DNA from 4 places in the Variovorax nitratireducens genome. Region 2 is predicted to be linked to each of the others. Evidence: predicted binding sites of a transcription regulator. Region 2 holds the regulator's gene; each other region holds the start of a gene.
What was found. The regulator sigma-54, encoded in region 2, starts transcription at its own class of promoters, with help from an activator protein. The targets are predictions, from matches to a motif close to TGGCANGNAANCTGCTTT.

Region 1 (5,455 bases), on a different contig from region 2:
GGTACTTGGCGGCCAATTCCTTGAAGGTGTCGGAGTAGCCGAAGGCGGTGCCGATGACGATGTTGGCCCCGCGCGAAATGAAGCGCTCGGCGGCCGGCTTGATGGCCGACGCATCCTCGGGCACGTTCTCGACGAACTGGATCTTCTTGCCCAGCGCGGTCTCGACCTTGATGCGCGCCTCGTCGAAGGCCTGCGTCCAGCCGCCGTCGTTCTTGGGGCCGAAATACAGCATGGCAATCTTCGGTTCGCCCTTGAGGGTGAAGCCGTCGGCGGCCATGGCCGGCGCCGCCAGCACGGTGCAGACGGTCAGCGCCAGAGCGGCGCCTGGAGAAAGAGTGCGGAACATGGAAGAACCTTTCGTGGTGGGCAGGGGGAGGACTTGAAAAAAACGGCTGGCGAAGACGCTCGTCACATCATGAAATTGATGCGGAACACATTGCCTTCGGGGTCGAGCAGTACCGACTGGTACCAGTTGTAGTAGGTGACATAGGGCGCCTTGACCAGCGTGGCGCCGGCCTCGACGGCGATGGGCACCATGCGGTCGACCTCGGCCTGGCTGTCGACGTCGATGTTCAGCAGGAACTTGACGCCGCGCGTGTCCGAGAACTCGGCCAGGTGCAGCAGCTCGTAGGCGTCCAGCGCGTTGAAGCCGAGGCTGGATCGGCCGGTGTCGAGCCCGCGAAAGATCGGGGAGCGGATCGCCTCGATCTCGGGAAAGCCGAACACGCGCTGGTAGAAGCCGCTGAGCGCGACCACGTCCTTCGCGAATACGTTGACGTACGACAGGTGGGCCATGGGGTCGTCGGGTTCAGGCCGCGGCCTTGGTGCCGCCGAAGGTGGTCTGCTTGACGAACTTCGACATCAGGTGGTCGCCGGAAGAGATCGGTGCGTACTTGGGTTTTTCACCGGGCGCGAGGCAACTGCGCAGGCACTCCACCATCGCGTCGTAGTTGGGCTGGTGAAAGAACACCAGCGACTGGCGGCGGTTGGTGCTGGCCGCCTCGAAGGGCGGGTTCACCACGCGGTGCAGGGTCGACACCCACAGGTCGTTGGTCCACTGCATCATGAGGTCGGCAATGTTCACCACCAGGCCACCGGGGATCTGCGGCACGTCGACCCATTCGCCGGCCTTGTTGCGCACCTGCAGGCCCTTGTCGTCCGGCAGCACGATGGTGAGGCTGCCGTAGTCGCTGTGCGCGCCGGCACGCAACTGGCCGGGCAGCGGCGCCTCTTTCTGCGGCGGGTAGCTCAGCACGCGGAACATGCTGATGTGTTCGTTGATCTTGTCGTCGAAGAAGTACTCGGGCAGTTCGAGGGCGAGCGCGAAGATCCGCATCAAGGAGCGCGCGAGATCGCTCATCGCCTCGAAGTACGCCTCGCAGGCCTCGCGGAAGCCGGGAATGTCGGGCCAGCTGTTGGGCTCGAAGTGCGGGCCGGCCGCCGGGCCGCGGTGGTATTCGTCATCGGGCACGTTCGACGGGCCGGTCGAGAACGACTCCTTCAGGTCGCCCGGTGCTTCCTCTTCGAGGCTGTACGACAGGCCCTCCTCGCCGACCGCGCTGTAGCCGCGCACCGCGTCTTCGCGCGGACGGTCGACCTTGCGCTTCTCGGCCAGCGGCAGCTCGAAGAAGCGGCGCGACAGCGCCGACACGCGCGCGATCAACTCGGGCGAAATGCCGTGGTTGGTGATGACGAGGAAGCCGATGCTGCGGCAGGCCTCGTCCACCTTGCGCGCGACCTCGGCGCGGCCGGCTGCGGTGCCGGAGAAATAGGGCGCGAGATCGATGATCGGTACGGAGAGCAATGTCATGCCTTGAATCCTTGGGGCGACGCAGGAACGGGGGCGTCGGCCCGACTGGTACGCAACGTCTGTGCCAGTTGGACCAAATGGACAAATGCGCTAGCCTGCGTCCGTGTGGTGCATCGGGCGTGCACGTGCCTCCCGGTGGTGCGCGGTGCGGGTATGACTCGTGCGAGCATGCGTTGCACCGGACAGAGAGCAACCCCGAAGAAAGCAACACGACATGCCAAAGACCACAGGTGGGGCGGCCGCCGCGCGCGGCGGTGCGGCCGGCAAGCCGGCGACCAGGCCCTCGCAGCGCGCACTGGCCAAGCGTGCACCCGGCACGCGCAGCCCGGCCGCCGTGAGCCGCCGGCTGCGCCAGATCGAGGACAAGCGCAGCGTCATCCTCGCGGCCGCGCTCGGCCTGTTCTCCCGCTTCGGCCTGCAGGGCACCAGCCTCGACCAGGTGGCCGCACGCGCCGATGTCTCCAAGAGCAACCTGCTCTATTACTTCGCGAACAAGGAAGAGCTCTACGTCAGCGTGCTGCGCGAGCTGCTCGCCGTGTGGCTCGAGCCGTTGCGTGGCTTCAGCGCCGAGCAGGATCCGCGCGAAGCCATCAGCGACTACATCCGCCGCAAGCTGGTGATCTCGCGCGACCGGCCCGAAGCGTCGCGCCTGTTCTGCCTCGAAATGATCCAGGGCGCACCACTGCTGCGCGACGAACTCGGCCGCGAGCTGCGCACGCTGGTCGAGCGCAAGTCGGATGTGATCCGCGCCTGGGTCGAGGCCGGCAAGCTGGCGCCGATGGATCCGCACCACCTGATCTTTGCGCTGTGGGCGATCACGCAGCACTACGCGGATTTCGGCGTGCAGGTGCAGGCCATCACCGGTCGCACGCTCGACGATCCGGAGTTCTTCGAGCAGACGGTGGACAACGTGCAGCGCATCGTGCTCGGAGGCATCGCCCCGCCGCCCTGAAATCAGTGCGGCGGCAACAGGTCGTGGTAGCGGCGGTCGAAGTAGATGAGGCCGTGCGCGGCCGCACCCACGGCGATCGCCACCACTTCGCAGAACAGCACGTCGTGCGTGCCGACGCCGGTGCTGCGCACCACGCGGCAATCGAACGAGACGGCCGCGCCGTCGAGCACAGGCGAGCCGGTGATGCAGCGGCGCCAGTTCGCGCTGGCAAAGCGCTCGTCCATGGGCGTCTTGCCGCCAAATACGCCCGACAGCGTCTGCTGGCCTGCGGCCAGCACGTTCACGCACAGCACGCCGTTGGTCTGGAAAGCCGGGTACACCGATGCAGTGCGGTTCAGGCACAGCAGCAGCGTCGGCGGGTCGTCCGTCACGCTGCACACGGCCGAGGCGGTGAAGCCGGCCCGGCCGGCCACGCCGTCGGTGGTGATGATGTTGACCGCAGCGCCGAGCCGCGCCATGGCATCGCGGTATTCATTGCGGGGCAGCGCCGCGCCGAGCGCCGGGGGCGGGGCGACGGGGCTCGTGGCGGAAACGGTCGGGTTCAGCATGGGAGTGCTCCGGCGGCGTGGGGTCAGGCCAGCGTGCAGGCTTCGTCGAAGTCCAGCCGCGGCAGGCGGCTGAAAATCTTCGACGAATCACCGTGACCGAGGTTGATGAGGAAGTTGGCAGTCCAGGTGGTGCCGGCGAAGAAGGCGGCGTTGACCTTCGCCTTGTCGAAGCCCGACATCGGACCCGCATCGAGCCCCAGCGAGCGGGCGGCGAGCATCAGGTAGGCCGCCTGCAGGGTGCCGTTGCGGAACGCCGTTTCGTGCGCCATCTCCGGGCTGCCGGTGAACCAGGGGCGGGCATCGGTGTGCGGAAAGAGCTTGGGCAGCTTGTCGTAGAACGCGGTGTCCCAGGCGACGATCACTGTCACCGGCGCGGTCATCGTCTTGTCGTAGTTGCTGGCCGACAGCGCCGGTGCCAGCCGCTGTTTGGCCTCGGGCGTGCGCGCGAAGACAAAGCGGCCCGGCGAGCAGTTGGCCGAGGTCGGGCCCATGCGCGCGAGCGCGTAGATCTGCGCCAGCAGTGCGTCGGACACGGGCTCGGCCGTCCAGCCGTTCTGGGTGCGCGCTTCGGTGAACAGGGCTGCCAATGCGGTGGTGTCGAGTGCGGGGCTCATGCGGTAATTCCGGTCAGATTGGTTTGCTGCGCCAGGAAGGCGAGCAGCGTGCGGTTGAAGTTGTCCGGGTCGGTCACGCTGTGCGCATGGCCGCCATGCGGCACTAGGTCGAGCGTGGCATGCGGCAGGCCGTCGGCCAGGCGCTGCGAGCAGGTCCAGGGCACCAGCACGTCGTCCTGCGCTGCGGCCACCAGCGTGGGTGTGGCGATGTCCGCGAGCCGTGCATCGGCATCGAAGGCGCGCAGTGCCGCGATGCGCGCACGCATGTTGGCTTCGCCCGGGAAATGGGCCACCGCGTGTGCGACCTCGGCGTCGACCTGTGCGGCATGCGCCGCGGCCCAGGCGGCTGGGTACAGGAAGATCGGCTGCGCCTCGACATACGCGCGTGCGCCGCAGGCGCCGAGCAGCGCCAGCCGGGCGTCGAAGCAGCGCGCCGAATGCGGGTTGGGCTTGGACCATGCGTTGATCAGAACGAGCCCGGCAACGCGCTCGGGCGCATCCAGCGCGAGCTGCAGGCCGACCAGTCCACCCAATGCATGACCGATCAGGATGCATTGCGCGGTGCCGGTCGCATCGAGCACCTCGGCCACGTCGCGCGCCATGTCGGCGATCGTGTGGCCGGTGGGCAGCGCCTCGGGGCTGCGCCCGGTGCCGCGCTGGTCGTATGCAACCACGCGCCAGCCGGCATCGACCAGCGCAGGAATCTGCGGCTTCCAGAAAGCGGCCGAGCCGCCAAGGCCCGAGGACAGCAGCACGCTGGGCGCGCCGGCCTTTGCCTTGCCGTGGACTTCGATGTGCAGCGCCATGGGCTCAGGGCTTGCCGACGTGGGCTATTGAAGCGATCTCCACCAGCGCGTCAGGCTTCACCAGGCCGCACTGGATGCAGTAGCGCGCCGGCTTCACGCCCGGAAAGTACTCGGCATACACCGCGTTGACCTTGGCGTAGTCGGCCCAGTCCTTGATCATGATCATGTTGAAGGTCACGTCGTCCATGGTGCCGCCGGCAGTCGTGATCACGCTCTTGATGGTTTCCAGCACGTGGCGCGTCTGCGCCGTCGCGTCGCCGACGTGAACCACGTTGTTGTCCTTGTCGAATGGCAGCGTGCCCGACACGTAGACAACGCCGTCGGCCATGGTGCCGGGCACGAAGGGGGCGATCGGCGTTGTGGTGCCGGGCGGGATGATGGCTTGCTTGGGCATGGTTGTTCCTTCTTGAAAAATGAAATCAGGCGCTGAGCGCAACGGTCGACGCGGGCGCTGCTGCTGCGGCGGTCGGCGCGAAGGTGCGGATGAAGTCCTCGACGCTCGACACCCAGCCGAAGAAGGTCTCGACGTTGTAGACCGACGCCTGCTGGATCGCTGCGCCGCCGAGTTCGTGCGTTGCGTCTTCCAGCATCACGGCGAAGTATTCGAGGTGGAAGGCATCGCGCAGCGTGGACTCGACGCACACGTTGGTCGCGATGCCGGTGAACACCAGGTTGCGGATGCCGCGCGCGCGCAGCGTGCTGTCGAGCGTGCTGTTGAAGAAGCC
Region 2 (5,455 bases):
CTGGCCTGGTCCGAAAAGCAGCCGGGGCTGGACGCCAAGAAGTTTGCCGAACTGTTCAAGTCGTTCTCGGTGTCGGGCAAGGTCAAGCGCGCGACGCAACTGCAAAACGACTACCAGGTCGGCGGCGTCCCCGCGCTGGGCGTGGCCGGCCGTTGGTACGTGGACGGCGAACTAGCCGGCAACCTCGACCGCGCCCTGCAGATCACCGACTATCTGATTTCGGAAGCACGAAAAGGCTGACCGAAGAGTCAACCTAAAGTGAACCTAAGCCCGCTTCGGCGGGCTTTTTCGTCAAGGCCGCGTCAGCCGGCCGCATACAATGGCGCAGCAAGTTTCGTGCCTTTATGACCTCGCGCCCTACACCCCACTCCCCTCTTCGTCCCTTCCGTCTGGCGGCCCTGTGCCTGTTGGCGCTGTCGGCCGTTCAGGCCGTTCACGCCGAAAAGGCTGACCGCACCAAACCGATGAACATCGAGTCGGACGCGATGCGCTACGACGACCTGAAGCAAACCAGCGTGTTCACCGGCGCGGTAGTGGTGACCAAGGGCACCATCATCATCCGCGGCGCGCGCATCGACGTGCGTCAGGATCCCGAGGGCTACCAGTACGGCGTGGTCACGGCCGCGCCGGGCAAGCTCGCCTATTACAAGCAGCGACGCGACGTGCCGGGTGGCGACGAGTGGATCGAGGGCGAATCCGACCGCATCGAATACGACAGCCGCGCCGACAACGTCAAGTTCATTGGCCATGCCGTGATGCGCCGGCTGATCGGCGCCAAGGTCAACGACGAGAGCAGCGGCCCGCTGATCGTGTACGACCAGAGCAACGACACCTTCACCGTGAACGGCTCGACCCTGCCGCCGGAGACCGCCGTGGCAACCGGCCAGCAGGGCAACCGTGTGCGCGCCGTGCTGACGCCGCGCACCGCCGCCCCTGGCACCCCGGGCGGCAAGGCGGCGGCGCCCGCGCCGACCCCGGCGCCGGGCACCGGTCTGCGTCCGTCCACCACGCTCGACGGGGAACCGCGCAAGTGAGCGACCTTACGGCGACGATCGACCGCAGCGGCGAGCCCTCGTTCGAAGGCGGCAGCAGCCGCGCCACGGCCGTGCCACTGGCCACGACCGGCAGCCGGCTCGAAGCGCGCGGGTTGCAGAAGACGTACGGCAGCCGCATGGTGGTCAAGAACGTGTCGCTCGACGTGCAGAAGGGCGAAGTGGTCGGCTTGCTGGGCCCCAACGGCGCCGGCAAGACCACTTCGTTCTACATGATCGTGGGCCTGGTGCGCGCCGACGCCGGCGAGATCACCATCGACGGCGAGCCGATCGCGCACATGCCGATCCACCGCCGCGCCCGCATGGGCCTGAGCTACCTGCCGCAGGAGGCGTCGATCTTCCGCAAGCTCACCGTGGAGCAGAACGTGCGCGCCGTGCTCGAGCTGCAGTTCGAGCCCGACGCCAGCGGCAAGCCGGCGCCCCTCACCAAGGCCCGCACCGAAGAGCGGTTGACCGAGCTGCTGACCGACCTGCGCGTCGACCATCTGCGCGATTCGCCCGCACTCTCGCTTTCGGGCGGCGAGCGCCGCCGCGTCGAAATCGCACGGGCGCTGGCCACGCAGCCACGCTTCATCCTGCTGGACGAACCCTTCGCGGGGATCGACCCGATCGCGGTGATCGAGATCCAGCGAATCATCAACTTCCTGAAAGAGCGCGGCATCGGCGTGCTGATCACCGACCACAACGTGCGCGAAACGCTGGGCATCTGCGACCACGCTTTCATCATCAGCGACGGGCAGGTGCTGGCACAAGGCACGCCCTCGGAGATTGTCGACAACGCCGAGGTACGGCGCGTGTACCTGGGCGAACACTTCCGGATGTAGGGCCTGCGGCAATGAAGCAAGGCCTGTCGCTGCGCGTCTCGCAGCATCTGGCGCTGACGCCCCAACTCCAGCAGTCGATCCGCCTGCTGCAGCTCTCCACGCTCGAACTGAGCCAGGAGGTCGAGCAGATGCTCGACGACAACCCGTTTCTGGAACGCACGGCGGAAGAGGCCGCCCGCGAGGAATTCGGGCTCGATACAGCCGATGCCCCGGCGCCGCGCGACGATGAATTCGCCACCGGTTCCATCGCCGGAAACACCGACGGAGCGGGCACTTCGACCGCCAGCGACTCTGAAGCCGCAGCCGCCGATGCGCCCACGGAAAGCCTTGCCGACAGCGAGCCCGACTGGGGCGGCGACGGCACGGTCGACATGGTGCCGGACGACAGCGAGTGGGGCGGCGACGCGCCGGCCCGCGCCAACAACCTCGGCAACGACGAGCGCGCCGATGCGACCGAACTGGCGCGCAGCCAGGAATCGCTGCAGTCGTTCCTGCACCGCCAGGCCCTCAGCCTGCGGCTGAACGACACCGATCGCGCGGCGCTGCGCTTCCTGATCGAATCGCTCAACGACGACGGCTACCTCGAAGATTCGCTGCCCGCGCTCGCCTCTGGCCTGGCCGGCGCCGACAACGACCAGTTCGACGACCTCGTGCATCACTTCCAGATGGCGCTGGGCCTGCTGCAGAGCCTGGAGCCGGTCGGCGTCGGCGCACGCGATCTCGGCGAATGCCTCGCGATCCAGGTGAAGGCGCTGGCGCGCCCCGACGAGAGCGAGAACGAACTGCAGGTGCGCAAGATCGCGATCGCGATCTGCAAGCTGCCGATGGAATTGCTCGCGCGGCGGGACTTCAAGCGTCTGGCCACGCTCACGCGCAGCAGCGAAGAGTTGGTGCGCGGCGCGATGCAGCTGATCGCGCGGCTCGAGCCCAAGCCGGGCCGCCGCTTCGTCGACGTCGAGCGCAACGTGGTGGTGCCCGACGTGATCGTCACGCGCACCGGCCGCGGCGCCAGCCTCAAATTCCGCGTCATGCTCAACCCCGACGTGATGCCGCGCCTGCGTGTGCACGACATCTACGCCGGTGCGCTCAAGGCGCACAAGGGCGAGGGCAGCCAGGCGCTGTCGCAGCGGCTGCAGGAGGCGCGCTGGTTCATCAAGAACATCCAGCAGCGCTTCGACACCATCCTGCGCGTGAGCAACGCCATCGTCGAGCGGCAGAAGAACTTCTTCGTGCATGGCGAACTCGCCATGCGGCCGCTGGTGCTGCGCGAGATCGCCGACGAGCTGGGCCTGCACGAGTCCACCATCAGCCGCGTGACCACGGCCAAGTACATGGCCACGCCCTACGGCACGGTCGAACTCAAGTATTTCTTCGGCTCCGCGCTCGGCACCGAGACCGGCGGCAATGCCTCGAGCACCGCGGTGCGCGCGCTGATCAAGCAGTTCGTGACCTCCGAGAACATCAAGAAGCCGCTGTCCGACAGCCAGATCTCCGACATGCTCAAGGAGCAGGGGATCGAATGCGCCCGCCGCACGGTCGCCAAGTACCGCGAGGCGCTGCGCATCGCGCCGGCCAACCTGCGCAAAGCGCTGTAGCTCGCCCCCAGGCTGCGCGCACTTCGTGTCGCTTCGCCAACCCCCTGCCGGGGGCGGCGCCAGCGGCCCGGCGGAGCCGGTTCCGCGGCACCCCACGAAGGGCGCCCCCACGAAGGCACCCCACGAAGGACGCCCGACAAAGTCAGGGGCGCAGCAAACCTTGGCCTGCTGCCGCTACCAGCACGGCGCGCAAATCCGCCGCCCGCACGGGCTTGCGCAGCGCATGCCAGCCGCGCTGCTGCGCGAGCCGCTGGGTGACCGGCTCGATGTCGGCCGATACCAGCGCGATCGTCAGGTCGGGGCGCTGTTCATGCAGCAGTTCGGCCAGCGCCACGCCGTCGAGTTCGCCGGGCAGGCGGATGTCGCAGAGCGCCACGTCGATCGCGGGCAGGTCGGCCAGTGCCAGCGCCTCGGCCGCGCTCGTGTAGATGCGCGGCTCGGCCTGCCAGTGGCGCAGCAGCGCGGCGATGCTGTCGGCCACCACCGTGTTGTCTTCCACCACCAGCACCGCGATGCCGGGGCGCAGCGGTTGCGGGTCGGCCGGCACGGGCACGGCGTCGTCAACCGCCTCGGGCAGCACCAGGTCGGCCGGCGCGGCTTCGAGCTCGAAGCCGAACACGGCGCCGCGGCCCGGCACCGAGCGCAGCGTGATGACGAAGCCCAGGCGCTCGGCCAGCCGGCGCACGATAGCCAGCCCCAGCCCATGTCCGCGCCGCAGGTTGCGCTCCACATTGCCCACCTGCTCGAAGTCGCCGAACACGCGTTGCTGCGCCTCGGGCGCGATGCCGATGCCGGCGTCGCGCACTTCCACGCGCCAGGCCGCCCCGGCACGGCGCCGTCGCACCGCCAGCAGCACGCGGCCCTGGGGCGCGAACTTGAGCGCGTTGTCGACCAGGTTGCCGAGGATGCGGCGCAGCGCCACGGCGTCCGTCCAGGCCAGCGCATCAGCCGGGCAGCGGACCCGCACGCGGCTCGACTGGCGCGCGAAGCTCTGCAGCAGAGGCGCCAGCGCCACCGGCGTGGGGTGCAGCGGATCGGCGGCGGCTTCGATGCGGCCGATTTCGAGCAGCTGGTTGGTCAGCCCCTCCAGCGCCTGTTGCGCCTGCGAGAGCGCGGCCACGGTCTGCTGCACCAGCGCCGTGGGCGCACCGCCGTCGAGTTGCTGGCGCAGCACCTCGGCCTGCAGCCCGATCGCCATCACCGGCTGGCGCAGGTCGTGGTTGGCGGCGGAAAAAAAGCGCAGCCGCTCGGCCTGCGCCTGTTGCGATGCGTGCAGGCCGGCCAGCGCCTGCTCGCGCAGCGCGCTCTCGTTGTGGCGCAGGCCGATGTTCTCTTCGAGCTGGCGCGAGCGTTCGGACACCAGCTTCCAGACCATCGCGAGCAGGCCGATGCCGAGCAGCGCCGCCATCATCATCACAGGTGCGCCGAACAGCAGGCCCATCACGATGAGCGGCAGCAGCAGCAGTGCAATGGCCAGCTGCATCGCGGGCGTGTGGTACGACACCGAGAAAGCCGACGACAACGTCATCGCCATGACCACGGCCGCGAGCAGCAGTTGCGCCACCGGCTCGGCCGGGTTGAACAGCAGCACGCCCGCCAGGCCGTGCGCGCCCTCGTGCACCGCGATGCGCAGCGTGTGCAGCCGCAGCGCGGCGGGCAGGTTGCCTGCGGTCAGCGGATCCGGCAACTGCTGCGGAAAGAAGCCGCGCCAGGCGGTCGAAGCGGCGATCAGCGCGATCCATGCGAGCGCGTGCGGCACCGAATACTGCCAGGCGAACAGTGCGGCCACACCGCAGTCCAGCAGAAACTGCACCAGCAGCACCGGTCCGCTGGGCTGCGCGCTCAGGCGCAACACCTCGCACTGAACAGCGAAGCGCGCGGCGGAAGGGGCAGTGGCGGTATCGGCCGCGGGCTTGGAGCTCATGAGCGAAGCGACTATAGAGGAGCCCGGCGACCGGCGCAGGGCGGCGACAATCGCCCGGTG
Region 3 (5,455 bases), 210 kb from region 2:
TAGAAGACCGATCCGGAGATGGCGAAAGCGACCCCCAGCTTGACCCGACTCACCACCACGACCCAAACCGCAAAGCCAATGCCCTGGATCACCACTGCCGCCAATACGCCGGGCGACAGCAAGGCCGCCAGCATCCAGTGCCAGCCCGCCAGTGCTGGCTCGCGCGCCGCGATTTGGGTCACTGCGTGTTTAACCAGCAACTGGCTGCCCAGCGTGGAACAGGTCACGAACACGATCATCAAGATTTCGTGGATCATTTGGGCAACGCCTTGCCGTGCTCCTCCGCCAACAACTGCTTCAGATCAGCAAGTTCCGCCATTCCGGATTTTTCATAAGGTCGGACGATTTTTTCAACTTCGCTGATCGCCTGCTGCATGCACTCCAGATCACCTTCGTGCAGGCAGACTTTGGCAAGGAATGCACCGGTTTTCAGGTCGCGCCCGCCATGCCACGCCAACTCGATGTTTTTGCGTGCGTCCTGCCACTGGCCATTACTGGCGTACAGATTGGCCAAGTAATAGCGGGCTGCGTACTTCGGACTGGCGGATTCCGGCTGCGATGCCGCCGAATCCACAATCTGCTGGAATGCGTCAATTATTTCGCCGCGCGTTAAGGGGCTGCAATCATGGGTGTCGCTGATGATCTGCATTCTTCCGAAGGCTTGGGACTCATAGACTGTCAGTCGGGGCAGATTGGCCGAGGCCGCCTGTCGGAGCAAGGCAGGGCTGTCTGCATTTTCGCCGCGCGTGCAGTTGATGGCGACCAGACTCAACTGCCCCATCTGCCGGTTTCTGGGGTTGTCACTGGCCATGAGGCGATTCATGGCAGCAATGGCCGTTGGATAGTCCTTGCGCCAAACCGCCCAGTATGAAACATCGAACTGCGCGCGCATCGATTCCGGGTGCGTGGCCGCGCCCAGTTGCGCGATGGTGCCGATATCGCGCCACACCAAGGCGCGGGCATGCGTGGCCAAGGCGAACACCAGCGCTAGCCCGCCAACGGCCAGCAGACCCAGTTTGCGCGGGGCCAGCATGTTGGTCTTGAAGGCGGGCACCAGTGCCAGCAGGCCGGCCACGGCCAGAAACAAACCGAATGCGGGCAGGTAATTGCGGTGCTCGTAATACAGCTCCAGCGGTAGAAATCCCGATTCCACGAAGTGGGCCACCAGAAAGAAGAACCAGCCCGCAAACACGCTCGGCGCTCGCTTACGCAACACGACGGCCAGCACACTGATTCCCGCCAGCACCAAAATGCACCACAGCGTGGACGGCGGCGAAAACAGGCCATGCGACACCGCGAAATCGTCGGTGTACAACCCCATTTGCGGGCCGCGTGGCAGCAGCAGCATGCCCAGGTAGTCGACCAGTGCGCGCGGCTGGGTCAGTAATCTTTCGGCCAGGGTGAAGTCCCATTCGTCATACGTGGCCAGCAATCTCCGGGGGGCCAGCAGCAAAATGCCGGCAACGGCCAAGGCCGGCAAGGCCAGAAAGGCGGTAAAAAAGTTGCGCGCCGTGGCGCCGGGCCGGGTGTTCTTGTCGAAATAGGCCAGTTCCAGCGCCAGACAGATGGCGGGAGCGACGGCGGCGTTCTGTTTGCTCAATACCCCCAGCACCACCAGCGCAGGGAAGCACACGAACAAATTGAATTGCGCAGCGCGCGTGCGACCATCGACCAGTTGCTGCCGCGCAAAAAGGTAGACCCATACCGCCGCCAGCGTGAACAGCGCGCTCAGCTGCGCCATGCGCTGCACCGCATACAGCACGGTGCTGGCGTGCAATGGGTGCAGTAACCAGATGGCGGCAACCAAGGCTGCCAGAAGGGCCGCATGAGGGGCCAGCCGCCCATCCAGCCGCAAAGCGCGGCGCAACATCGCGTAACCCAATACACCGCAGGCCAAGTGCACCAACAGATTGCCCAGCTTAAAGCCAAAGCCGCTGTCGCCAAATACCAGGGCGTTCAGCACAAAACTGGCCATGGCCACAGGGCGCGAGTAGATCACCGATGGCTGCGGCAGTATCGCCTCTGTCAGCCAAACTTTGCCCGTCAGCCAAAGCCGAATGATCTCCAAGTTGCCGGGATCGTCGAGCAAGAAGGGCCCGTTCAGCCCCGTCCAGTACACCGCGGCGGTAGCCAGCAAGGCAAGCAGAAGAACGACGCGTGACAGCATGTGCGGAGGTATTTAACCGGAGTGGCGCGGCAGGCTGGGCCTGTCCCCGCCGGAACGAAAAACCCCGGCCGGGGCCGGGGCTCTAGACAGCGTGTCAGGCGCTTATGCAGGGCGGCACTCGGACGGCAGGTACTTGGGGGCGATGCTGGCGCTGCTGCAAGCCCATTTCAGTTGACCCGTCGCCGTGCCGACTTCGGTCGGGGTCAGGACGATGGTGCCGGCCGCATTCGGCACGGTCGAGGTGGCCGTCACCAAACCGCTCGAACCGGTGATAGCGATGCCGCTGACGTACTTGGTAGTGCCCGGGAAAACGTAGCCAGTGTTGGTGGAGGTAACCGAACCCAGAGCACCGAGCGACGAGACGGTTTCGGCCACGGCCAGCTTGGCCGGGGAAGCCATCACGATGACTTCGGAGATCTTGGCGCGGGTGGTGTAGTCCTGGTATGCCGGCAGAGCGACAGCAGCCAAAATACCGATGATCGCCACAACGATCATCAACTCGATCAGGGTGAAACCCTTTTGCACATTGCGTGCGATAGAACGACGGTTCATTTCAGAAACTCCAGGTTGGTTGATAGAGCCCGGAGATCCTCCCCGGCGCGCTGCTCTATCCGCAGCATCTGTGCCACCTGGCCCGGAGATCCTTTTCACCGCGTTTAGTGTGGATTTGTTCACATCCGTGTTACAGCGTGTGACAGAACTTGTTGCGATAACCGAGGTTGTCGTGACAAATTTGTCACGCCGCCCAAAATCTGTCGGGCCTCAAAGCGTCAGAACCGCCGCCGCCTGCAGCCAGCGGATGTCCCTCGGCTCTAGCCCCCGCATCTGCCAGCCATCAGCAAAGGCGTCGATCTGGCTCATTATTTCTTCGGTCTCGGCGGGCTTGGTGTGGGTGATGTAGATCGGGTAGTGCTTGCCGGGGCCGATCTGGGCCAGTTCGTCTGCCAGGGTGGCGGGTGACAGGTGCAGGCTGCGCTGGGCCAGCGCCTGCTCGCGGTTGCTGAAGGCCGTTTCGATCACCAGCATGCCCACGTCGAGCTGGTTCACGCGCTGCCAGAAGGGGCCGTTGCGCTCGGTGTCGCCGCTGAAAACCCAGTGGGGGCCGCCTTCGGCGCAGCGGATGGCGAAGCCGCAGGCGGGCACGGTGTGAACGGCGGGCAATACTTCAAGGTGCTTGGGCTCGCGGCTGCCGACTTGCAGGGTCTGGCCCACGGCCACGTCGTGAAAGGTGACGAACGGAGCTTCGGCGCTGGGGATGTTGGCGAAATCGGGCCAGATCACGTTGTTGAACACGTGGGCACGCAGGGCCTTGTTTGTGGCGTGCAGCGCATGCACGCGCAGGGGCCGGCTGCGGCGGCTGGCCACGGCGTCGATCATCAGGGGCAGGGCGGCGATGTGGTCGAGGTGCGAATGGGTCAGCACCACGTCGTCGATGGCGGCCATTTCGTCAAGGCTGAGGTCGCCCACGCCGGTGCCGGCGTCGACCAGCAGGTCGGTGTCGACCAGAAACGAGGTCGTGCGACAGTCTTTGGCAATGGCGCCCGAGCAGCCCAGCACACGCACCTGCATCTTTGCGAAACCCTCTTGGTCAATCACTTTGTTTCGAACCGGGTTGCGCCGTCCCAGTTCCGGAGCTTGGGCTGCAACGCCATCGAGGCTAAACGTTCCGTATACAACCGGTAAAGGAATTTTTTGGCAGACCGCGCCAGCAGCGGGGCCAGTGCCGCCTTGGCAGCCATCAGATCCTGCGCGCGATAGGCCAGCAGGAATGCGGCCCAGGCTTCCAGCTCTTCGCGCAGCGCCGCGGTCTGTTGTTCGGCGGCGGCCAGCGGCGTGAAGATCGTGACCACCTGCTCCTTGCCCTTGACCTGCACCTGGTCCAGCTCCTGCCAGATGTAAGCGAGCGCTGACTGCTGCGTGGTGCGATTGGCGACGATCTCCACGCCGTAGTGCCCGCTCAGGCCTTCGAGCCGGGCGGCCAGGTTGACCGCATCGCCGACCACGGTGTAGCTGCGCCGCACGGCGGAGCCCATGTCGCCCACGCTCATGACGCCGGTGTTGAGCCCGATGCCGACGCTGATGCCCGGCAGGCCTCTGGCCAGATGCGCCGCGTTGATCTCCCGCACCGCCGCTGCCATTTCGACGGCGGCCTGCACCGCGAGGGCGGCGTGGTTCGGCATGCTGACCGGTGCGCCCCAGAAGGCCATGACGCAATCGCCCATGTATTTGTCGATGGTGCCGCGGCGCAGGCTGATGATTTCGGTCAACCGGCTGAAGACCTCGTTCAAAAAGGCCTGGAGTTCAACCGGCGCCATTTGCTCCGACAAACGGGTGAAGCCGCGCATGTCGCAGAACATCACGGTCAGTTCCTTGCTTTCGGCCCGCATGCTGTAGAGGTGCGGGTGCTCGAGCATTTCATCGACCAGCTGGGGCGGCACGTAGGTTCCGAACAGGCGCGCCAGCCCGCGCCGGCCGCGTTCTTCCACAAAGTAGCCCCAGCTCATGTTGATGCCGAAGGCCAGGCTGACCATCAGCATCGCGGCCGCCAGCGGCATGACCAGGCGGGCCTCGGCATGCAGCCAGGCATTGAGCCCGACCAGCACGGCAGCCGTGGCGATGGCCAGCAGCGCGGCCGGGGGCGCTGAAAGCAGGTTCAGGCCAATGGCCAATACCGCCCCGGCCACGACCAACATGGCCACGTCGTAGCCCGGCGCGTAGTCGGGCACGGTGAGCATGCGGCCGTCGAGCAGCCCCGACACCACGTTGGCATGCACTTCGACTCCGGGGTAGGTGGCGCTGACCGGCGTGGCCCGAAGATCCTGCAGCCCGGGTGCGGTGGCCCCGACCAGCACGATCTTGCCGCGCAGCTCGGCCGGCGCCAGTCGTCCAGCCAGCACATCGCCCGCCGGGATGTAGCGAAACGACCCGCCGCCCGGCCCGCCGTTGCCCCGAAACGGCACCAGCACGCCGGCTTGCGAGTCGACCGGCACCACGATTCGACCGGCACCATGGCCAACCACCAGCGCTTCGAGCGGCGGGGGCGGCTTTCCCCCGCGCGCGAGCACCGGCCGCACCGCGTCGGCGCCGCTCGCAAGCCGGTAAACCGCGAGCGACAACGACTCGTAGTAGCCCGACGGGGCGCCGTCCGAAGCCGTGTCGGGCGCGTCGTAGCGCGCCAGCAGCGGCGTGGCACGGATCACGCCGTCGTCGTTGGCCTCGATCACCGAATTGATGAAACCGGCGCGCGGCGCTGCGGCGGCGAGCGCCTCCAGGTTGGCGCCGTAGCCG
Region 4 (5,455 bases), 670 kb from region 2:
AGCACGAATTTCGCGTTGCTCGGGTTGGTGCAGAAAATCTTGAACAGGCCCGGCTGCGCGATCTCGCCGATCGCGAGGTTGGCCGAGCCGGTGCCGTTGGAGCTGCCGTCGGAGCGGCCCGACAGCATCGCCTCCATCACCTGCTGGGCGCCGGCGAACTTGAGCGGCTCCACCTCGAGGCCCGCTTCCTTGAAGTAGCCTTTCTCGATCGCCGCGAAGAACGGCAGGCCAGCCGCCACCGGCCAGAAGCCAATGCGGATCTTCGGGCCGGTCTGGGCGCGCACGATGGCGGGTGCGGCCAGCACGCCGAGGCCGGCGGCGCCTGCTTGCAGCAGTTTGCGGCGCGAGGGCCCGGAAGAGATTGGCTTGGGGGTCATGGAACGCTCCTGCATGAGATGGAAGTTGATGAAGGCGCGGCACTCAGGCCGCAGTGACTTGTCTCGACGCTATGAAGCGGCGCCAGCCGCCGTGTTGTGTGATGTCTTCGGCGCCCTCGAGCGCCAGCGCTTCGCACAGAAAGCCCTGCACGCTGGTGCCGTCGGCCAGCGTCAGGCTGCCGATGCCGAGAGGCGCCGGAATGAGTGCGACGAAGCTGCCGTAGTGCGCGGCGGGCATCTCCCACACCTCGACCGTGATGGCGCCGCCGGTGCCGGGCGCGACGCGCACCATGCCGGGCTTGGGCGGCACGGTGCCGGGCAGGGCGTAGAGCCGGTACTGCGCCGCGGTCTGCGTTTCGGCCAGCAGCCGCGCACCGCGCTCGCGCAGCTGGCCGTTGAGCGGCATGCCCGACAGGTGGGCGCCGACGACCGCGACCTTGACGGTGTCGGCAGTCATCGGCATTGCGACCGGCGGCGGCATGGGCTGCCCGGTGGCGCCCAGCGTGAGGCCGGTGGCGTGGTGGTAGCGCTGGCCCAGTTCGGCCAGTTGCAGGTCGCTGCCGCAAGGGCCGATCAGCGTGATGCCGAACGGCAGCCCGTCGGGCCGGATGCTGCTGGGCACCGACAGCGCCGCGTAGTCGAGCAGGTTGACGAAGTTGGTGTACGCGCCGAGTTCGCGGTTGCGCGCCACCGGGTCGGCCAGCATCGCCTCGAGAGTGCAGTGGGTGGGCGCGGTCGGCACCAGCAGCAGGTCGATGTGCTCCCACATGGGCGCCACGCGCTGCGCGAGTTCGCGCAGGCGGATCTGTGCGTCGACCAAGTCGGCCGCGTTGTAATTGCGGCCGCTCGCGAGGATGCTGCGCACCGGCTCGATCACGTCGGCCTCGTGGGCATCGAAGAACGGGCGCACGGCAGCGTAGCGCTCGGCCACCAGTGCACTGTCGTAGAGCAGCGCCGCGGCTTCGGCCAGCGGTGCATAGTCGATCGCCACGCGCTCGCCGCCGAGCGCTTCGAGCCGCGCGATCGCGTCGTCGAAGGCCGCCGCGGCGAGCTGGTCGCCGAAGAATTCGAGGGCCGAGGGCACGCCGAACCGGAAGCGCGCCGGCAGCGGCGCGCCGAGCAGCCGCAGCGGCCGCGCATAGGGGTCGGCCGCGTCAAAGCCCCTGGCCACCTGCAGCACCTGCAGCGCCAGCGCCACGGTGGGCGCGAAGACCGAGACGCAGTCGACGCTCTGGGCCGCCGGTAACACGCCGCGCGTGCTCAGCAACCCCTTGGTGGGCTTCAGCCCGACGATGTTGTTCAGGCCAGCCGGCACGCGCCCTGAGCCGGCGGTGTCGGTGCCGAGCGCGAAATCGACCTGGCCAGTGGCGACCACATAGGCCGAGCCGGAGCTGGAGCCGCCCGATACATAGCGCGCGTCGTAGGCATTGGGCACGGCGCCGTACGGCGAGCGCGTGCCGTTCAGGCCGCAGGCGAACTGGTCGAGGTTGGTCTTGCCGATCAGCGTGGCACCGGCATCGAGCAGGCGCTGCACCACATGGGCGTGTTCGGCGGGGAAGCGCTCGAACGCCGGGCAGGCGGCCGTGGTGGGCACGCCGGCCGCGTCGATGTTGTCCTTGATCGCGAAGCGCAGCCCCGCGAGCGGCCCGGTCTGCGCGCCCTGCACCGGCACGGCGAAGCGCGCGATCCAGGCGGTGGCGGCGGGTTCGTCATTCGAAGCGGGCCCGGCGAGCGGAGCCATTTCATGCACCATCATCAAGCATCCTGTCTTGTGTACATGATTAGATGCAAGCGGCGTGCCAACCGGTTTTTCGGCCGCAAGGGGGTCAAAATGGCGGGAATCGAGGAAGCAAGAAACCACCCATGACCGAAGCCGATCAAGTTCCACCCCTGCCCGACCACCTGTCGATCGACCCGCGCAGCCCACACCACGTCGCTGCCGTGTTCGAGCGCGACATCGGCATCCGCTTCAACGACAAGGAGCGTGCCGACGTGGAGGAGTACTGCATCAGCGAGGGCTGGATCAAGGTACCCGCAGGGCGGACGCTGGATCGCAAGGGCAAGCCGCTGCTGATCAAGCTGAAGGGGCGAGTCGAGGTGTTCTACCGGTAGTCAACCACGGGTTTCCCGTCCAACCATCATGAAAAAACTTGCTGTCCTGGCCTTCCTGGGCCTCATGAGCACCTTCAGTGCCGTGGCCCAGAGCGACAACGACGTGTACGAAAGCGACCGCAGGTACTGCGCCAGCGGCCGCTCCGGCGTCGACTTCAACTCGTGCATGCGGCAGTTGCGACGCGACCGCGACCGATACGAACGACGCGAGTACGAACGACGGGACTACGAACGACGGGAATATGACGAAAGGGGCTACGACCGTCGCCAGCAATGGGCGGATCAGCCGCCGCCACCGCCGGCCCATCGTCAATGGCAGGATCAACCCAGGGAGCAGCCCAAGCTGAGCGACATGCAGCAGCGCGCCCTGGACAACTGCATGATGCTGGCGCCGCGCGACCAGCCGAGGTGCCGTGCTACGGTGATGTCGACGGTGCGCTGAGGGCGGCGGCGGCGCGGCAGTCTAAAGCCATCCGGTGGCCGGGTTCAACCCGTGCAGGGCGCCGACCCCTGCAACCGCCAGCCATGGCCAAAGGCTTGCCATGGTGTGCTCATGCGTGCGCAGCGCAGCACGAACCGGCCGCCGCTGCCGGCTTCGAGGCCGGTGCCGGCTCGTAGCGGTCGTGGTGGCGCACCCACTCCATCTTGTAGTCCACTTTGCGCTCGTCGCGGCCCTTCGGCATGAGGTCGAGCAGGTTGTAGGTGCCCATCATCACCTCCACGCCGCGCTCGTAGGTCGAGTAGGTGTGAAAGACATCGCCCGCCTCGTCCTTGCAAAACACGCTGATACCGGGCGCCTCCTCGCTCGGGAACGGACGCACGCTGTAGTTGTAATAGACCTCGCCCCTGGCCATCGCTTCCGGCGTGAAGCTGACGCCGAAATCGGGGTTGAAGTCGCTGCCATGCGACGAGACCCACATGAACTGCCAGCCCATGCGCTGGCGAAAGCGCTCGATCTCGGCCAGCGGCGCGCGCGAGACGACCAGCAACGTGACGTCGCGGTGTTCGAGGTGCACCTGCATCCCAGCGATGTGGTCGGCCATGAAGGAGCAGCTCGGGCAACCTTGCTCCCACCCCGGGCCGAACATGAAGTGCTGCACCAGCAGCTGGCTGCGTCCTTCGAACAGGTCAGCGAGCGAGCGCCGGCCCCCAGGCCCGTCGAAGGTGTAGTTCTTCTCGACGCGCTCCCACGGCAGCGCGCGGCGTTCGCGCGCGACCTGGTCGCGCAGGTGCGTCAGTTCCCTTTCGCGCGCCAGCAGCGTCTTGCGCTCGGCGACCCATCGATCCTTCGACACGACGGGATGGTTCAAGGTGCGGGCTTGTTCGGCAATGGCTGTGTTCACGATGGACTCCTTCTGCGCGATCACGATCTGACGGTTTTCGGGCGGCGCACGGCGCGGATCTTTCCGCTCTCCCCGCCGCCGGCATAAAAGAGGTCTGCACCGTCGGACTCGAGCCCGCTGACGCCGGTGCCGCTCGGCATCTCCAGCCGCTCGAGCACGGCGCCGCTCGCCGGGTCGATCCGGCGGATCTCGCTCACGTCGCCTTCCCATGTGCCGTGCCACAGCTCGCCGTCGACCCAGGTCACGCCGGTGACGAAACGGTTGGACTCGATGGTGCGCACCACGGCGCCGGTGGCCGGATCGATCTGGTGGATCTGGCGATCGCGGTACTGGCCCACCCACAGGCTGCCCTCGGCCCAGGTTAGCCCCGAGTCGCTCCCGCTGCCGGGCGCCGGGATCGACGCCACGACGTCGCCGCTGACCGGATCGATCTTGTCGATGCGCGTCTCGGCGATCTGGTAGAGGTGCGTGCCGTCGAACGCAGTGCCGGCGTCGCAGGCACAGGGCAGCGTGCGGGCGGGCTCGCCGCTACCGGGATCGAAAGCGACCAGGCTGGCCCCGGTGGCGGCCCAGACGCGGTGGCCGTCGTGGGTCACGCCGTGGATGTGCTCGACGCCGGGGAAAGGGCCGTACTCGCGCACGATCTCGGCCGCATGCGCCGTGGGCTGGGGACTGTCTTTGCTTGTGCTGCTGCTCATCGCTGGCTCCTGGTGGTGCGCCTCGGATCGGCGCCTGGAGACAACTCTATGCAAACGGCAGCGCAGCGGGGAGTAACAAGATCGTCGTGAATCCGGCCAGCGGCGGCGCGAGCCAGCGGCGCGCGCGTGCCTGCCCGATCGCGCGCACCCGCCCAGCCGCCTCGAGCTCGACCAGCGCTCGCTGGACAGTGCGCTGGCTGGCCCCCAGCGCCAACCCGAGCGCCGAGGTCGACCAGGCCGCGCCGTCGGACAGCAGCGCCACCAGCGATGCCTGGTCGCCGTCGATGGATGGTGCCAGCATGACGACCGCGCGATTACCGTGCGGCTTGAGGACGAAGCCTCGCGCGGTGGCCTCGATGTGCGCGAACGGCTTGACGAGCGCGCGCAGACGGCCGATCTCTACCCGCAGGCGCGCGCGATGCGTCTCGTCGGGCCGGCGTGTGTTGAATGCGTTCGCAATCAAGGCTTCGCGATCGACATCGCCAGGCCACGCTTCGGCGAGCGCACGCGCCAGCGCGAACAGCACCGGCCGGCGCGCCAGCGGCCGCCATGCATCGCCAGCGCCCAGGCCGCGACGGCAGGCGTCGACCACCAGTGCGTCCGAGGCCAGCAGCGCCGCGACTTCATCGAGGCGAAGCACCTGCTCGCCGCCGGCGAAGCGGCGCCGCGCGGCGGGACGGTCGAGCGCAGCCCGCAACTCCGCCAGCTCGGCCAGGAGTGCCGGCACGCGGGCCCGATCGGCCGCCTCTTGCGCCAATGCGAGCGCCGCCCGCGCCGGGACTGTGCGCAGCGAGCGCAGTGCCAGCTCCGCTTCGGTCAACTTGGCCACCGCCGCCAGCGCCGGCGGCAGTCCACGCGCATCGAGCCGCGCCAGCGCGTCGGCTGCCTCGTCGAGGCGGCCCAGCAGCACGAGCCTGCGCACCGC

Region 1: ACSFA8_RS25240 (isopenicillin N synthase family dioxygenase) is a predicted target of sigma-54. The motif match lies at 1,860-1,877, and genes of this name have one in related genera.
Region 3: ACSFA8_RS07860 (pilin) is a predicted target of sigma-54. The motif match lies at 2,778-2,795, and genes of this name have one in related genera.
Region 4: atzF (allophanate hydrolase) is a predicted target of sigma-54. The motif match lies at 2,162-2,179, and genes of this name have one in related genera.

Annotation. Positions count from the first base shown of each region.
Region 1 is NZ_JBPJZO010000016.1:16,676-22,130, reverse strand. It holds gene ACSFA8_RS25250 (BMP family ABC transporter substrate-binding protein) at 1-346, opposite strand, end outside; gene ACSFA8_RS25245 (VOC family protein) at 409-795, opposite strand; gene ACSFA8_RS25240 (isopenicillin N synthase family dioxygenase) at 809-1,810, opposite strand; gene rutR (HTH-type transcriptional regulator RutR) at 2,025-2,762, shown strand; gene rutF (NADH-dependent FMN reductase RutF) at 2,765-3,310, opposite strand; gene ACSFA8_RS25225 (malonic semialdehyde reductase) at 3,334-3,924, opposite strand; gene rutD (pyrimidine utilization protein D) at 3,921-4,730, opposite strand; gene rutC (pyrimidine utilization protein C) at 4,735-5,124, opposite strand; gene rutB (pyrimidine utilization protein B) at 5,150-5,455, opposite strand, start outside.
Region 2 is NZ_JBPJZO010000002.1:735,026-740,480, forward strand. It holds gene ACSFA8_RS08770 (thiol:disulfide interchange protein DsbA/DsbL) at 1-240, shown strand, start outside; gene lptA (lipopolysaccharide transport periplasmic protein LptA) at 345-1,034, shown strand; gene lptB (LPS export ABC transporter ATP-binding protein) at 1,106-1,876, shown strand; gene rpoN (RNA polymerase factor sigma-54) at 1,888-3,471, shown strand; gene ACSFA8_RS08790 (hybrid sensor histidine kinase/response regulator) at 3,614-5,395, opposite strand; gene ACSFA8_RS08795 (THUMP domain-containing class I SAM-dependent RNA methyltransferase) at 5,453-5,455, shown strand, end outside.
Region 3 is NZ_JBPJZO010000002.1:524,563-530,017, reverse strand. It holds gene ACSFA8_RS07870 (DMT family transporter) at 1-257, opposite strand, end outside; gene ACSFA8_RS07865 (hypothetical protein) at 254-2,167, opposite strand; gene ACSFA8_RS07860 (pilin) at 2,270-2,719, opposite strand; gene ACSFA8_RS07855 (3',5'-cyclic-nucleotide phosphodiesterase) at 2,930-3,736, opposite strand; gene ACSFA8_RS07850 (CHASE2 domain-containing protein) at 3,760-5,455, opposite strand, start outside.
Region 4 is NZ_JBPJZO010000002.1:63,442-68,896, forward strand. It holds gene ACSFA8_RS05595 (ABC transporter substrate-binding protein) at 1-377, opposite strand, end outside; gene atzF (allophanate hydrolase) at 421-2,133, opposite strand; gene ACSFA8_RS05605 (DUF3297 family protein) at 2,241-2,489, shown strand; gene ACSFA8_RS05610 (hypothetical protein) at 2,518-2,931, shown strand; gene ACSFA8_RS05615 (DUF899 domain-containing protein) at 3,041-3,832, opposite strand; gene ACSFA8_RS05620 (NHL repeat-containing protein) at 3,853-4,530, opposite strand; gene ACSFA8_RS05625 (helix-turn-helix domain-containing protein) at 4,577-5,455, opposite strand, start outside.